Regions from separate parts of the Micromonospora musae genome, predicted to be linked through region 2. Evidence: riboswitches for the same ligand, from Rfam matches in the RefSeq annotation. Region 2 holds a riboswitch; the other holds the start of a gene.
The links. Region 2 has a riboswitch for glycine ahead of D7147_RS06605 (amidohydrolase). Riboswitches for the same ligand answer to the same signal wherever they lie in the genome.
Positions count from the first base shown of each region.

Region 1: linked by a shared signal. The riboswitch ahead of gcvP (aminomethyl-transferring glycine dehydrogenase) and the one ahead of D7147_RS06605 (amidohydrolase) in region 2 are both predicted to bind glycine.

Region 1 is NZ_RAZS01000003.1:739,488-747,353, forward strand. Features, by position in the region: gene D7147_RS11470 (DivIVA domain-containing protein) at 1-682, shown strand, start outside; gene D7147_RS11475 (NAD(P)H-binding protein) at 699-1,349, opposite strand; gene D7147_RS11480 (NAD-dependent protein deacetylase) at 1,416-2,273, shown strand; glycine riboswitch at 2,381-2,478, shown strand; gene gcvP (aminomethyl-transferring glycine dehydrogenase) at 2,555-5,374, shown strand; gene D7147_RS11490 (DUF5999 family protein) at 5,490-5,690, opposite strand; gene D7147_RS11495 (chorismate-binding protein) at 5,838-7,007, shown strand; gene pip (prolyl aminopeptidase) at 7,118-7,866, opposite strand, start outside.
Region 2 is NZ_RAZS01000002.1:496,978-504,843, forward strand. Features, by position in the region: gene D7147_RS06590 (iron ABC transporter permease) at 1-629, shown strand, start outside; gene D7147_RS06595 (TIGR02452 family protein) at 772-1,584, shown strand; gene D7147_RS06600 (low temperature requirement protein A) at 1,814-2,971, shown strand; glycine riboswitch at 3,111-3,205, shown strand; gene D7147_RS06605 (amidohydrolase) at 3,472-5,220, shown strand; gene D7147_RS06610 (alpha/beta fold hydrolase) at 5,472-6,428, shown strand; gene D7147_RS06615 (thioredoxin family protein) at 6,439-7,326, shown strand; gene D7147_RS06620 (SAM-dependent methyltransferase) at 7,378-7,866, opposite strand, start outside.

The DNA of each region.
Region 1 (7,866 bases), on a different contig from region 2:
GAGCGCGACCCCGATCAGCAGGTACGACGGGATGCAGCAGGTGTCCGGCGGTGTCCAGGTGCGGATGACTGCCGACCGGGTGCGCCGCTGGGAGTTCTCCTCGGCGTCGTTCACCCGCCGCGGCTACGACAACACCGACGTGGACCGGTTCCGGATGCAGGTCGCCGACGAGCTCGACCTGTTGTCGGCGCAGCTCGCGACCCTCCGCGCGGAGAACGAGCGGCTCAACGACCGGGTGGAGTTGCACCGGCACGGGGTGATCCCGAGCAAGAACACGGCGACTCCGATGCCGGCGGCGAAGGAGGTGAACCTCCTCTCCGCGGCGCAGCGGGAGGCGGAGCAGATCATCGCGCAGGCGCACGACTACGCGCGTCGGGTCGCCGAGTACGCCCGTACCCAGTACGAGAGCTACATGCAGGCCGCAGTGGAGGAGGCGAGGCAGGAGGCGGAGCGGGCCGTGAACGAGTACCGCAGCAACGCCGGGCCGAGCTTCGACGACTCCGTGGCGACGCGAGAGGCGCTGCGGATCTTCGGCGAGATGATGATCTCGCACATGCAGGCGGCGGCGCGGCATCTCGACGACGGCAGTGAGCAGTTGGCGCGGACCGTCGACCGCCTGGTCGGGCAGGCCGTGGCGGCCGGGGCGCAGCAGACCGCGTTGCCGCGACACCACCAGCGCTGACCGGCGGCGTCGCCGGTCAGCCTGCGGTCACCGCCTCGGCGATCGGGGTGTCGCCGGCGACGAGTTCCAGGATCGCCCCGGCGGTGGCCGGGGTGTGCAGCAGCGCGACCAGGACGCCGGCGACGTCGGCGCGGGTGACCGCGCCGGAGGGCACCCGCCGGGCCAGGGTGACCCGCCCGGTGGGCCGCTCGTCGGTGAGTCGGCCGGGTCGCAGCACCGTCCAGTCCAGGTCTCGGGCGGCGAGGTCGTCCTCGGCGGCTTTCTTGGCCCGCAGGTAGGCGGCGAACACCGCGTCGGTGCCGGGCCGCGGCTCACCTTCCACGCCCATCGAGGAGACCAGTAGGTAGCGGCGGACGCCGGCCTGCTGCGCGGCGTCGGCGAGCAGGACGGCGGCGGCCCGGTCGACGGTGTCCTTGCGGGCGGCACCGCTGCCCGGCCCGGCGCCGGCGGCGAACACCACCGCGTCGGCGCCGGCGAGGTGCCCGGCGACCTCGGTGACGTCCGCGTGTTCCAGGTCGCAGATGATCGGCTGGGCGCCGGCCGCGGTCAGCGCGGCGGACTGGTCGGGGTCGCGGATCAGACCGGCGGCGTGGTCGCCGCGGTCGGTGAGTTCCCGTTCCAGCAGGCGGGCGATCTTCCCGTGTCCTCCGGCGATGACGACGCGCATGCCTTCCAACCTAGCCGCCGGTGGGCGCGGCGGTGGACGCTGAGGCAGCATGGAGGCGTGACGGAGATGATCGACGCGCTGGTCGAGCGGGTCAGCGGCGGCGGTGTCGTGGTGTTGAGCGGGGCGGGGCTGTCGACCGAGTCGGGGATCCCGGACTACCGGGGGCCCAGCGGGGCGGCGCGCCGGCACACCCCGATGACGTATCAGACGTTCACGGGGGATCCGCTGGCGCGGCGCCGCTACTGGGCGCGCAGCCACGTGGGGTGGCGGCTGATGGCCCGCGCGTGGCCGAACGACGGGCATCGGGCGGTGGCCCGGTTGCAGCACGGCGGCCTGGTCGACGCGGTGATCACGCAGAACGTGGACGGGTTGCACACGGCGGCGGGCAGCCGCGAGGTGGTGGAGCTGCACGGTCGTCTGGACGTGGTGGTCTGCCTGGACTGCGGCAACCGGGTCTCGCGGGAGGAGCTGGACCGGCGGCTGCGGGAGGCGAATCCGGATTTCGCGGCGCGGGTCGCGGCGGTGAACCCCGACGGTGACGTGGAGCTCGACGACGCGCAGGAGGCCGGGTTCCACGTGGTGGACTGCACGGTCTGCGGCGGGGGGACGTTGAAGCCGGACGTGGTGTTCTTCGGGGAGACGGTGCCGGCGCCGCGGGTGGCGAGCTGCTTCGCCCTGGTGGAGCGGGCCCGGCTGCTGCTGGTGCTGGGTTCGTCACTGACGGTGATGTCGGGGCGGCGGTTCGTGCTGCGGGCGGCGAAGCTCGGCATCCCCGTGGTGATCGTCAACCAGGGGGCCACCCGCGGGGACGCGTACGCGTCGTTGACCGTGGACGCGGCGTTGGGTCGCGTGCTGCCCGCGCTGGCCGATCGGGCGGTCGGCGCGGCGGCGGTGACGCCGGTCACGCCGGTGGCCGCCGGCTGAGGCCCGCCCGCGCGGGACGGCACCGGCCGGACCCGCGCGCAAGATCACGTGGCCGGGGTACGAAATCTGGCGGAAACCCGAGCGCTGGTAGCGTTGACCATGCCGGTAACACCCACGGGGGAGAGACCGCCCAGCTGTACCCGGGCGGCGCCGAAGGGGCAAATCCTCCCCGGAACCTCTCAGGCAAAAGGACCTCGTGGGCAGGCACTGTGGAGCGCTGCACGGGGCGCGACAGAGGGGGAGGCCGACCTGTTCGACCTCGCCCCCCGGGAGCGCAGCCCATGACCGCAGAGTTCGCCACCCGTCACATCGGCCCCGGCCCGGACGACGAGCGCCGGATGTTGGAGACCGTCGGCCACAGCTCCATCGACGAGTTGATGGACGCGGCGATCCCCGAGGTGATCCGCTGGCACGGCACCCTGGACCTGCCGGACCCGGCGACCGAGGCGGAGGCGCTCGCCGAGCTGCGGGCGTTCGCCTCCCGCAACACCGTCGCCGTTTCCATGATCGGTCTGGGGTACCACGGCACGCACACCCCGGGTGTGATCCGCCGTAACGTGCTGGAGGATCCGGCCTGGTACACGGCGTACACGCCGTACCAGCCGGAGATCAGCCAGGGCCGGCTGGAGGCGCTGCTGAACTTCCAGACCATGGTCACCGACCTGACCGGGCTGGCCACCGCGAACGCGTCGATGCTCGACGAGGGCACCGCCGCGGCCGAGGCGATGACCTTGGCGCGGCGCGCGTCGAAGAGCAAGAGCAACGTGTACGTGGTCGACGCCGACGCGCTGCCGCAGACCATCGCGGTGATCAGCAGCCGGGCGGAGCCGCTCGGCCTCGAGGTGCGGGTGCTGGACCTGGCGACCGAACCCCTGCCGGGTGAGCTGTTCGGCCTGCACCTGCAGTACCCGGGGGCGTCCGGTGCGGTGCGCGACCACGCGGGGCTGGTCGACGCGGCGCACGCCGCCGGGGCGGTGGTGACCGTCGCCGCGGACCTGCTGGCGTTGACGCTGCTGCGCGCGCCGGGGGAGATCGGCGCGGACATCGCCGCGGGCACCACCCAGCGTTTCGGTGTGCCGATGGGCTTCGGTGGCCCGCACGCCGGTTACCTGGCGGTGCGCTCGGGGTTGGAGCGGATGCTGCCGGGCCGGCTGGTCGGCGTGTCGAAGGACGCGGACGGCAACCGGGCGTACCGGCTGGCGTTGCAGACCCGGGAGCAGCACATCCGGCGGGAGAAGGCGACCAGCAACATCTGCACCGCGCAGGTGCTGCTCGCCGTGATGGCCGGCATGTACGCCGTGTACCACGGCCCGGACGGGCTGCGGGCCATCGCCCGGCGTACCCACGAGATGGCGGCCCGGCTCGCGGCCGGCCTGCGCGCCGGCGGGGTGGACGTCGCGGACGTCGCGTTCTTCGACACCGTCACCGCGACGGTGCCCGGCCGGGCCGCCGAGGTCGTCGCCGCGGCCGCCGAGCGGGGGGTGAACCTGCGGCTGGTCGACGCCGACCGGGTCGGGGTCTCCTGCGACGAGACGACCACCGGCGCGCACGTGGCGGCGGTGTGGGCGGCGTTCGGGGTGGCCGGGGTCGACGGGGACGTCGACGCCGCGCTGCCGGCGGCGCTGGCCCGCACCTCGGAGTTCCTGACCCACCCGGTGTTCAACAGCCACCACTCGGAGACGGCGATGCTGCGCTACCTGCGCCGGCTGGCCGACTTCGACTACGCCCTGGACCGGGGCATGATCCCGCTGGGGTCGTGCACGATGAAGCTGAACGCGACCACCGAGATGGAGCCGGTCAGCTGGGCCGAGTTCGCGCACATCCACCCGTTCGCGCCGGCGGAGCAGACCACCGGCTACCGGGAGATGATCAGCCAGCTGGAGGGGTGGCTGGCCGAGGTGACCGGCTACGACGCGGTCAGCGTGCAGCCCAACGCCGGTTCGCAGGGGGAGCTGGCGGGGCTACTGGCGATCCGCGCGTACCACCGGGCCCGGGGTGAGGGGCACCGGGACGTGTGTCTGATCCCGTCGTCGGCGCACGGCACCAACGCGGCCAGCGCCGTGATGGCCGGGATGCGGGTGGTCGTGGTGGCCTGCGACGAGGACGGCAACGTCGACCTGGTCGACCTCGACGCGAAGATCGACAAGCATCGGGAGACGCTCGCCGCGATCATGGTGACGTACCCGTCGACGCACGGGGTGTACGAGACGGGCATCGCGCAGCTCTGCGCGAAGGTCCACGACGCGGGCGGTCAGGTGTACGTCGACGGGGCGAACCTCAACGCCCTGGTCGGGTTCGCGAAGCCGGGGAAGTTCGGGGCGGACGTGTCGCACCTGAACCTGCACAAGACGTTCTGCATCCCGCACGGCGGCGGCGGCCCGGGGGTGGGTCCGGTGGCGGTGCGCGCGCACCTGGCCCCGTACCTGCCGGGTGACCCGGCGGGGGAGCGGGCCGACGGCTCGCCGGCGATCTCGGCGGCCCGGTACGGGTCGGCGGGGATCCTGCCGATTCCGTGGGCGTACCTGCGGATGATGGGCGCGGAGGGGCTGTCGCGGGCCACCGGGGTGGCGGTGCTGGCCGCGAACTACGTGGCGGCGCGGCTGCGTAACCACTACCCGGTGCTGTACTCCGGCAACAAGGGCCTGGTGGCCCACGAGTGCATCCTCGACCTGCGTCCGTTGACGAAGGCGACCGGGGTAAGCGTCGACGACGTGGCGAAGCGGCTGATCGACTACGGCTTCCACGCGCCCACGATGTCGTTCCCGGTGGCCGGGACGCTCATGGTGGAGCCCACCGAGAGCGAGGACCTGGGTGAGCTGGACCGGTTCTGCGACGCGATGATCGCCATCCGGGCGGAGATCGACGAGGTGGCTGCCGGGCGGTGGCCGGCGGGGGACAACCCGCTGTCCAACGCGCCGCACACCGCGGCGATGGTCACCGGTGACGAGTGGCCGCACCCGTACCCGCGGTCGGTGGGCGCGTACCCGGCCGGGGTGGACCGGGCCGGTAAGTACTGGCCGCCGGTGCGGCGCATCGACGGCGCGTACGGCGACCGGAACCTGGTCTGCTCGTGCCCGTCGCCGGAGGCGTTCGAGGACTGATCGCGGCGAGCCGGGGCGGTCGGATCGCACCGCCCCGGCGTCGTCGACCCGGCCGCGGCGGCCCCGGATCGGGGCTAGCCTGGTCGACGGACGTGCGGTGACGCTGTGTGGTCGCTCAGGCGACGAGGGCGTGTCGGGCGGGGCCGCGGTGCGGGGCGATGCAGCTGCCGTCGGGGAGCAGTTCGCCGGTGTCCTCGAAGACGATCACGCCGTTGCAGAGCAGGCTCCAGCCCTGCTCATGGAAGCAGGCGAGGACCCGGGCGGCTTCCCGATCAACGGCGTCGGCGGAGGGGCAGGTGGGTTGGTGCTGGCACATCGGGTTCTCCGGACTGTGGGGGCACTGTGTCATGGTTCACATGACCAGTGACGCACAGTACCAAGCGAAAGTGGTCCGCATCGAGCAGGTCCACGCGGGCGAGTCGGGAAATCCGCTGAACGGACGAGGAAGAATGGGCCAGTCGGCGTGGACACGCTTTCAGTAGCAGCGATCGATGTTCCGGCGGCGCCCGCCGGCTGCCGCCGTACCCTGGTCGAACGGGCCCGCTGGCAGTGGCGCCCCAGCGACGGCGGTGACCCCGCCGCCGACGTGCAGGAGTTCCTCGCCGCGCACGGCCTGCCGCTGGACGACCTGGCCCGCCCCGCCCCCGACCACGACCCGGACGGTCCCTGTGGCGCCGCCCTCTACGTCTCGGCCGCGGCAGGCGCGCTGATCGGCGGCGCGCCGGCCGGTGCGCCGACCCCCTCGCCGGCGCTGCCGGAGATCGCCGTGGTGGTGTACGGCCACACCGACGCACCGCCACCACCACCGCCGCCGGCCGCCGGACCCTGGCGGCTCGGCGACTGGCGGGAGAGCTGGACCCCGACGCAGCACGCCGAAGCCGTCGAGGCGGTCCGCCAGGCCATCGGCCGCGGCGACGTCTACCAGGTCAACGTGGTCGGGCACGCCGCCGCCCGCTACACCGGCGATCCGCTGCCGGCCCTCACCCGGCTCGGCGCGCTACCCGGCGCCCGCTACGGCGGCACGCTGACCGGCGCGGGCTGGGCGATCGGCTGCGCTTCCCCGGAGACGCTCATCGAACTCACCGACGGCCGGCTGGTCACCCGACCCATCAAGGGCACCCGCCCGGCCACCGCCGCCGGCGCGCGGGAGCTGCGGGCCAGCGCGAAGGAACGCGCCGAACACGTGATGATCGTCGACCTGGAACGCAACGACCTGGCCCGCGTCGCCCGCACCGGCAGCGTGCGGGTGGACCAGCTCTTCGCGGTACGCCGCTGGTGCGACCTGTGGCAGGCCGAGTCGACGATCTCCGCGGTCGTCGCCGACGGGCTGGGCCTGGCCGACCTGCTGCGCGCGGTCTGCCCCGGCGGGTCGGTCACCGGGGCGCCGAAACGCGCCGCCCTGGAACAGATCGCCGCCCTGGAACCCGTCGGCCGCGGCGCCGGCATGGGCGCGCTCGGCTGGGTGGCCCCCGGCCGGATCGACCTGGGGCTGACCATCCGCACCGCCGCCGCCGACGGCCAGCGGCTGCACGTGTGGGCCGGCGGCGGCATCACCTGGGACAGCGACCCGTGGGCGGAGGTCGCCGAGGCCGCCGCGAAGAGCCTCCCGGTGCGCGCCGCCCTCGCCGGCTGACCCGGCACGCCCTCCTTGCGTTCCCGGGAGATCAGGTCGGCCTTGCGGAGCAGCGCGAGCCGCTCCTGCGTCGACCGCCGCGCGCGGTCGCGGTGTCGAGCGTGGGTTGCTCAGCGGGCGAAGTCGTCCAGCGCGGCGACGACCCGCTCGCCGATGCCGCGTCCGGCGCCGTGACCGGCGGCCTCGACCAGCTCCAGGCGCGCATCCGGCCAGGCCTGCGCCAGCTGCCACGCGATGACCGGCGGGCTGCTGATGTCCAACCGGCCGTGCAGCAGCACCCCGGGCACCCCTGCCAGCCGGTGCGCGTCGCGCTGCAGCTGCCCGTCGGGCAGGAACGCGGCGTTGCGCCAGTAGTGGGTGACCAGCCGGGCCGAACGCATCCGGAACTCGGGATCCTCGAAGCGGGGGTCCGGACCGGCGCCGGGGACCGTGCGCACATGGGTGTCGTCCCAGGCGCACCAGTCGCGGGCGGCCCGCTCCCGTACGGCCGGGTCGGGGTCGGCCAGCAGCCGGGCGTACGCGTCGGCCAGGTCACCGTCGCGGTCGGCCGCCGGCACGCCGTCGCGGAAACGGGCCCACTCGGCGGGGAAGATCCGGCCCATCTCCCGCGTGATCCACTCGACCTCACCGGGGCTGGTGGTGACCACGCTGAACAGCACCATCGCGCTGACCCGCTCCGGGTGACGCTGGGCGTACGCCAGGGCGAGGGTGGAGCCCCACGACGCGCCGAGCACCAGCCACCGGTCCACGTCGAGGTGCTCGCGCAGCCGTTCGATGTCGGCGATCAGGTGAGCGGTGGTGTTGACGGAGAGGTCGACGTGCGGGTCGGCGGCGTCCGGGCGGCTGCGTCCGCAGCCCC
Region 2 (7,866 bases):
CCCTCCTCGCCTTCGCCCTCGTCTACGGGCTCGCCTGGCGGGGCGGGCTCAGCTCGGACCGGCTGGTCCTGATCGGCTTCGGGGCCTGGCAGGGCGGCTTGGCCCTGATCACCTTCCTGATCGTCTCCTACGATCCGTGGAACACCGGCAAGGCCCTCACCTGGCTCTCCGGCTCCACCTACGGACGCACCGCCACCCAGGTGCTGCCGGTGGCGATCGCCCTGCTGGTCCTCACCCCGGCCGTGGTCGCGGCTCGGCGGGAACTCGATCTGCTCGCCCTCGACGACGACACCCCCCGGGTGCTCGGCGTCCGGCTGGAACGAACCCGGCTACTCGCCCTCGGGGCGGCGGCGCTGCTCACCTCGACAGCGGTCTCCGCCGTCGGCGTGATCGGATTCGTTGGACTGGTGGCGCCGCACCTCGCCCGGGCGCTCGTCGGTGGCCGGCACGCACGGGTCCTGCCGGTCGCGGCACTGCTCGGCGCGTTGCTGGTCAGCGTCGCCGACACACTCGGCCGTACCGTCATCGCGCCCGCGCAGATCCCCGCCGGCCTGGTCATCGCCATGATCGGTACGCCCTACTTCGTGTGGCTGCTCTGGCGCTCCCGCGCCACCGAGCGGTCCCGATGACGGCGGGGGCGCCTCGCCGGTGAACCGTCGCGGCTGCTCGACGGGGTCCGGGGTGGACGGAATACCGGTTGCCGGTGGGGGATCGCCTGCCTAGCCTGCTGGCTGTGCAGACCCCCACCCTCGCCCTGCGGCGGGCGCACCAGTGAGCAGTCGTCTCCGTGAGATCGCCCGGCATTCGGTGGCGATCGTCGAGTCGGGGCGGTACCGCTCGGGCTCCGGCGTGGAGGTCGACCTCGGCGAGGCGGTACCCGCCGCCATCGCCGGCACCCGGCACCATCTCCCGGACGATGTGCTCGTCCCGCCAAGCGCAGCGGTGGGCGCCGGTGTCGTCGAGGTGACGTACGAGACGACGTTGCAGGCCGCCCGGCGACTCGGGTCCGGCGCCGCGGCCCTGGTGTTCGCCTCGGCGAAGAATCCGGGCGGTGGGTTCCTCGGCGGGGCGAAGGCGCAGGAGGAGAGCATCGCCCGCTCGTCGGCGCTGTACCCGTGCCTGCTCGCCGCGCCGGATTTCTACGCCTTCCACCGGGCCCAGCGGGATCTGCGCTACAGCGACCGGGTGATCTACTCGCCGGGCGTGCCGGTGTTCCGCGACGACAAGGGTGTGCTGCTCGACGAGCCGTACGGCACGTCGTTCCTGACCGCCGCGGCCCCGAACCTCGGCGCGATCGTCCGCAACCAGCCCGAGCACGCCTCCGACGTGCCGGCGGTGCTGGCCCGGCGGGCCCGGCGGGTGCTGGAGGTGGCCGCCGCGCACGGACACCGGAGGATCGTGTTGGGCGCGTGGGGGTGCGGGGTGTTCCGCAACGACCCGGCCACGGTCGCCGGCGCGTTCGCCGAGGCGCTGCGGGCGGTGGGCCGGTTCGACCTCGTGGTCTTCGCCATCCGCGACGGTCTGGCCGGCACCCCGGTGTACCGCGCCTTCGCGGAACGTCTCCCGGGTGCCGCCGCGGGCTAGCCGACCGGCCACCCGGCGGCCCGTCCGTCGGCGGTGCGAGGGCGTCGGCGGGGCCGGCGGCTGCGGGTGGAGGTCCGGCAGCAGCGGACCTCGGGGGTGGGCGGAGGTTCGGACTTTCCGGACGTGCGGCCGTGGGGGAGGGCCTAGCCTGAAGGGCGCCACCGCTTCCTCGGCCGCAGGGAGCGGTTCGGCCGCGAATGGCCGCGACGAGGGCAGGAATGGCTGATCGATGACCGGGGCGAGACCGTCGGGGCTGATCCGGGATCCCCGGTCCTCGAGTCGATCGACGCTCCTGGAACTGCTCCTCGACGTCTTCTACATCGCCACGTTCGCGCAGTTGTCGATGCAGTTGGCCCGGGACCTCTCCTGGCGTGGGCTGGCGAATACGGTAATCCTGCTGCTGGCCGCCTGGTGGACGTGGTCGGTCATCGCGATCGCGACCGACTTCTTCGATCCCCGCGAGCGGGTCATCCAACGGGTTCTCGCCACCGGCATGCTCGGGGTGGGCCTCATGGCGGCGGCCATTCCGAGCGCCTTCGCCGAGCATGGTCTCCTCTTCGCCGGCGCGTACGTCGGCATCCACCTGGCCCGCGGGCTCATGCTGGTGCGGGCGTTGCGCGGGCACTTCGCGCAGCTCCGGGTGAAGCTGTTCCTGTTCTGGTTCGCCTTCTCCGGGCTGCTCTGGCTGGCCGGCGCGCTCACCGATCCGGAATTGCGTCGAGCGTTATGGGCTGCCGCCCTCGTAATCGAATACATCGTCGCCGCGCTGCGCTTTCCGACGCCCGGGCTGGGCCGGGTTCCACTCGAACAGTACGACCGGTTGACCCCGCATTTCGGCGAGCGATACCAGCAGATCGCCATTCTGGTGATCGGCGACCTGGTGCTGGCCTCCACGCTGAAACTCAGCATTCTGGGCTTCGCCACCGCGCGGGTCGTCATCTTCCTGGCGGCTATCGCCGCGGCGCTGCTGCTGTGGCAGATCTACGTGTTCCGGACCGAACTCCTCGTCGAGAAATCGGTGCGCCGGCATCCGCGTCGCGCGGTGCGCCTCGCGCCGTACGTCTACGTCGTTCTGGTGGCCGGGGTGATCGCGACGACCGCCGGAGTGGACCTCGCCCTCGCCGAGCCGTTCGGAAGCACGCACAGCGGTCTGGTCGCGCTCGTGGTCGGCGGCTCGTTCCTGTTCCTGCTCGGACGGGTGATCTTCGAGTACGAGCTCCTCGACCGGCTCTCCCGATCCCGGATCGGCTGGCTGGTGCTGATGATCGCGGTGATGCCGGCGCTGAAGCTGCTGGCCCCGATCTTCGTCGTGATCGTCAACGCCGGCATCCTGTTCGGCGTGACCCGTACGGATGCGTGGCGGGGTCGGCGCGACGCTGCCGCATAGTCCGGAGCCGATCCGCTGAGCGGTTTCATCGACCTGATTTCGTCGTGTCGACATCGAAGGCAGCCGAATCCTTGACTGAGCAACCATGGGACGAGGGTTGACATTCGGCCGCCTTCTGCGTTGGATCAAATAAGCCGTTTGAGGAGCTGCAGGAGAGTCCTCCCCCTGGCCAAGGGGGGCGCCGAAGGAGCAACCTCCCCGGAAACTCACAGGCCCAAGTACTGCAGTTCCGAGGCGCCACTGGAGAGCAGCGGCATGCGCCGCTCACCGAAGGGGGAAGCCGGCGAGAGCCGGGGACACTCTCAGGTACACAGACAGTGGGGACGGAGGGCGCCCGCCGCGTCCAATGGTCAGCCGGCTCATCGTCATGCCTCCGATCCCCCCTCCAGCCCTTCCTCCCGACGCGACTCCGTGACTCCGGGTCGCCGATCGTCCCTGGGCTTGTCGATGACCCGTCAGCGTGGCCGGTTGATCAGCTCTCAATCGAGGAGCGTTGCACCATGTGCGAAACCGATCATCTCGATCCGTCGGGTTACAGCCGTCGGGACCTGCTGGGGCTGCTCGGCATGGCCGGCGCCGGGTTGGCGATCGCCCCCGCGCTGGCGGCGGACCCGGCCCTGGCTGCCGCGTCGGACCTCGCGCTCGACCCGAAGACGATGCCGTCCGATCTCGTCAACTACGAGCCGCCGACGAACCTCGCCGTCGACTCGCAGGCCAAGGATGCCGCGATCTCGTGGATCGACCGCCAGTCGGAGCGGATCGCCGGTCTGAACGACCGGATCTGGGAGTACGCGGAACCCTCGCTGGCGGAGTGGAACTCCTCCTGGGCGGAGGCGCAGTTCCTGGCGGCCAACGGGTTCACGATCGAGTGGGGTGCGGGCGGCATGCCCACCGCGTTCGTGGCCACGTTCAGCCACGGCACCGGCAAGCCGGTGATCGGCTTCAGCGGCGAGTACGACGCGCTGCCCGGGTTGTCGCAGGAGAAGGGGAACCCGAAGCACAACCCGCTGGTCTACCACCATGACCCGTACGCCCCCACGTACGGCTTCGGCCACGGCTGCGGGCACTGCGCGCTGGGTGCCGCGGCTGCCGGCGCCGCGGCGGCGACGGCGGCGGCCATGAAGGCACGCAACCTCGACGGCACCATCAAGTTCTTCGGCTCCACGGCGGAGGAGCAGCTCGTCGGTAAGTCGGTCGCGGTGAAGGCGGGGGTCTACCGGGGGCTGGACGCCTTCGTCGACTGGCACCCGGCCACCAACAACAGCACCAGTTGGAGCTCGGGCAACGCGATGTACAGCGTCGCCTTCCACTTCCTCGGCACCGACGGTCACGGCGGCTCCCCGCTGGAGACCAGGTCCACCCAGGACGCGGTCACGGCGATGGCGATGCTCACCGAGTTCCTTCGCGAGAGCGACATGGCGCACACCGCCCGTATGCACCATGCGATCCGGCAGACGGGGCAGGCGCCGAACGTCTTCCCGACGCTGTCGAGCATCTGGTACTACGCGCGTGAGGGCAGTCCGGCCCGTTCGAAGGTCCTGATGGACAAGATCGTCAAGTGCGCGGAGGCAGCCGCGCTGGCGACCGGCACCCGGATGGAGCACCGCATCATGGGCGGCGTGTGGAACAAGCTCGGCAACAAGCGCGGCGCCGAGCTGATGTACGCCAACATGACGCAGGTCGGCCCGCCGACGTTCTCCGAGGCCGACCAGCGCTTCGGCAAGGCGCTGCAGCGGTCGAACGGTTCGGCGGAGACCGGCTTCTCGGGCACGATCAGTGAACTTCGACCTCCATCACCGGTCTTCATGGGTGGCGGCTCGACCGATGTCGCCGACATCAGCTGGCAGGTGCCCACCATCTCCATGGGCACCGCGCACCAGCCCGGCGGTACGAAGAACCACTCGTGGCACCACACCGCCACCGCGGCAGCGAACCCGGGGCACGTCTCCATGCTGGCCGCCGCGAAGTACCTCGCGGCCACCACCGTCGACCTGCTGACCCAGCCGACCATCCTGGCCGAGATGAAGGAGGAGTTCGACCGACGCACTTCCAAGATCAAGTGGAAGAGCATGCTGCCGAACGACTATCAGCTCCCGCTCTACGAGCCGCCGAAGTGGTTCCTGCAGCGGACCGGACAGTCCTGGCCCCCGCGCGGGGTCAAGTGGCCGCCCCGGCGGATCGTCTCGACCGAGACCGCTCCGGACCTCGGGCCGGACCTGCCTCCGTCGAACCTTCCCCCGCTCGACTAGCGCAACCCGCGCCGCCGCCGAAGTTCACGTGAGCGGCTCGCGGCGGTGACACCTGGTCCGGTGTGGTGTCGGGGTCGGCCCCGACACCACACCGGATCGGCCGTCTCCGCGCCGACGCCGGAAAGCCGCATATCGGCTCGCCCGCGCCCGCGCCCTGGTTAGGCTGACCCTGCCATGACCCTCGGTGGCCTGCGGCGTGAGGGGCCGGCGCCTTCGTCGCGCGCCGGGTCGCGAGGCGAAAGGAGATCGTCGTGAGCTCGTCTTCGGCGCGGTACCCCGTCGCGGAGGGTCCCGGCACCGTCTCGCAGGCTCCGCAGCTCCCGGCCGGCTTCACCGACACCTTCGCCAGCCACTACGTGGAGGCCGGCGGAGTGCGTCAGCACGTGGTCGTCGGTGGTGCGGGTCCGCCGCTGCTGCTGGTGCACGGCTGGCCGGAGAGTTGGTACGCCTGGCGGCTGGTGATGCCGGCGCTCGCCCGGGACTTCGAGGTCATCGCGGTCGACCAGCGTGGCATCGGGCGCACCGACAAGCCCCGGGAGGGGTACGACAGCGCCACCCTCGCCAACGACCTGGTCGCGCTGATGGACGCGCTCGGCCACCAGCGGTTCGCCGTCGTCGGCCACGACACCGGCTACATCATCGCCTACGCGCTGGCGGCGGACCACCCGGACCGGGTCGAGCGCCTGGTCGTCGCCGAGATCCCCGGGCCGCCGGAGGTGTCCTCCGGACCGCCGCTGTTCCTTCCCGCGCCGGTCAACAACAAGGTCTGGCACATCGCCTTCAACCGGGTCGACGACGAGCTGACCGAACAGCTGGTGAGCGGCCGGGAGGAGATCTTCTACGGCTACGAGTTCGCCATCCAGGGAGGGGAGCCGCTGCCGGACCACGCGCTGCGGTACTACTTCGACCTCTACTCCGACCCCGACGTCCGGCGCGGAAGCTTCGGGCTCTACCGCGCCTGGGACGCCACCCTCGCCCAGAACGAGCAGCGTAAGAGCCGACGGCTCGGGATGCCCGTGCTCGGAATCGGCGGAGAGCAGAGCTGGGGTGACCGCCCCGGGCAGGCCATGACGGCCCTCGCCGACGACGTGCAGACCGTGGTCATTCCCGGTGCCGGCCACTGGCTCGCCGAGCAGGCGCCCGAGGAGCTGCTCGCGGCGCTGACGACGTTCCTGGCTCCGTACCGGGGCGGGACGGCCGGCGGATGACGAGATCACGGTGACCGTGCGGCTGCCGCCCCTCGACGTCCGACGGTGGGTGAACTCGCCACCGCTGACACCCGACGCGCTCGCCGGCCGGGTCGTCCTCGTCGACATCTGGGAGTACACCTGCATCAACTGGATCCGCACCGCGCCCTACGTCAGGGCCTGGCACCGCGACTACGCCGACCGGGGCCTCACCGTGATCGGCCTGCACGCACCCGAGTTCGAATTCGGCAAGCACGCCGAGAACATCGACCGGGGCATCCGGGACCACCAGCTCAGCTATCCGATCGCGCTCGACGACGACTTCACGGTCTGGTCGGCCCTCGAAAACATCGCGTGGCCGGCCCGCTACCTCTTCGACGCGGACGGCAAGCGCGTCGCCCGGTGGATCGGGGAGGGCGAGTACGACCGGACGGAGGCGGTGCTCCGGCAGCTCCTGGTGGACCGGGACCCCGATGTCGAGCTGCCCTCGGTCACCCCGGAGGTGGCTACCTTCGCGGCGACCGAACAGCCCTCGTACGCGGGGGTGACCGAGGAGACGTACCTCGGCGTCGACCGGCGGCTGCCGGGCGCCTTCGAGCTGACCGGCGACTGGCGCGACAGCGGGGACTACGTCGAACTCGTGAGCGGCGCCGGCGAGCTCGCGCTGCCGTTCGACGCCGGTGAGGTGAACCTCGTCGTCGAACCCGGATCGTCCGGCCGGGCCGCGCTGCGGGTGCTGCTGGACGGGCGGCCGGTGGCGGACCGCGGTGGCGCCGACGTCGACGCGGACGGCGTGGTGCGCGTCGACCGGCCGGGCATGGTCCGGCTCGTCGCCGGTGCGGCGCGCGGAGACCACCTGCTCACCCTCGTCGCCGAGGAGCCCGGCTGCCGCGCATACGTCTTCACCTTCGGCCCCTGACCGCGAGAGCGGCCGAGGCGCTCAGGCGAGCAGGCCGGGTCCGCGGCGAACCTAGGGGACCCGGCCGACGGCACCCAGGCCGGCGCTACGCCGGGGGTCGTCGGCGAAGTACTGCGGGTCGTCCGGGGCGGGGCGCCACAGCGGTAGCCACACCACGCCCGGTTCGACGAGTTCCAGCCCGGCGAAGAAGCGCTCGAACTGCGACCGGCTACGCAGACCGAGCGGGGTCGTGGTGCGCCGCCGGTAGATGTCATGGGCGACGTCGAGCTCGTCCTGGTCGTGCCGTACCTCGTCGGTGGTCGCGTGCGACATCACGAGGTGGCTTCCCGGCGCGAGCGCCGCGCGCAGCCGGTCGACCGCGCCGTAGGCGACATCGTCGTCGGGCACGAAGTGCAGCACGGCCGCCAACAGCAGACCGACCGGCCGATCGAGGTCGAGCAGGGCGTTGACCTGCGGGTGCGCGAGGATGCTCGCCGGCTCGCGGAGGTCGCCGTGCACGGCGGCGGCCAGCTCGTTGCCCTTGAGGATCTCCTCGCTCTC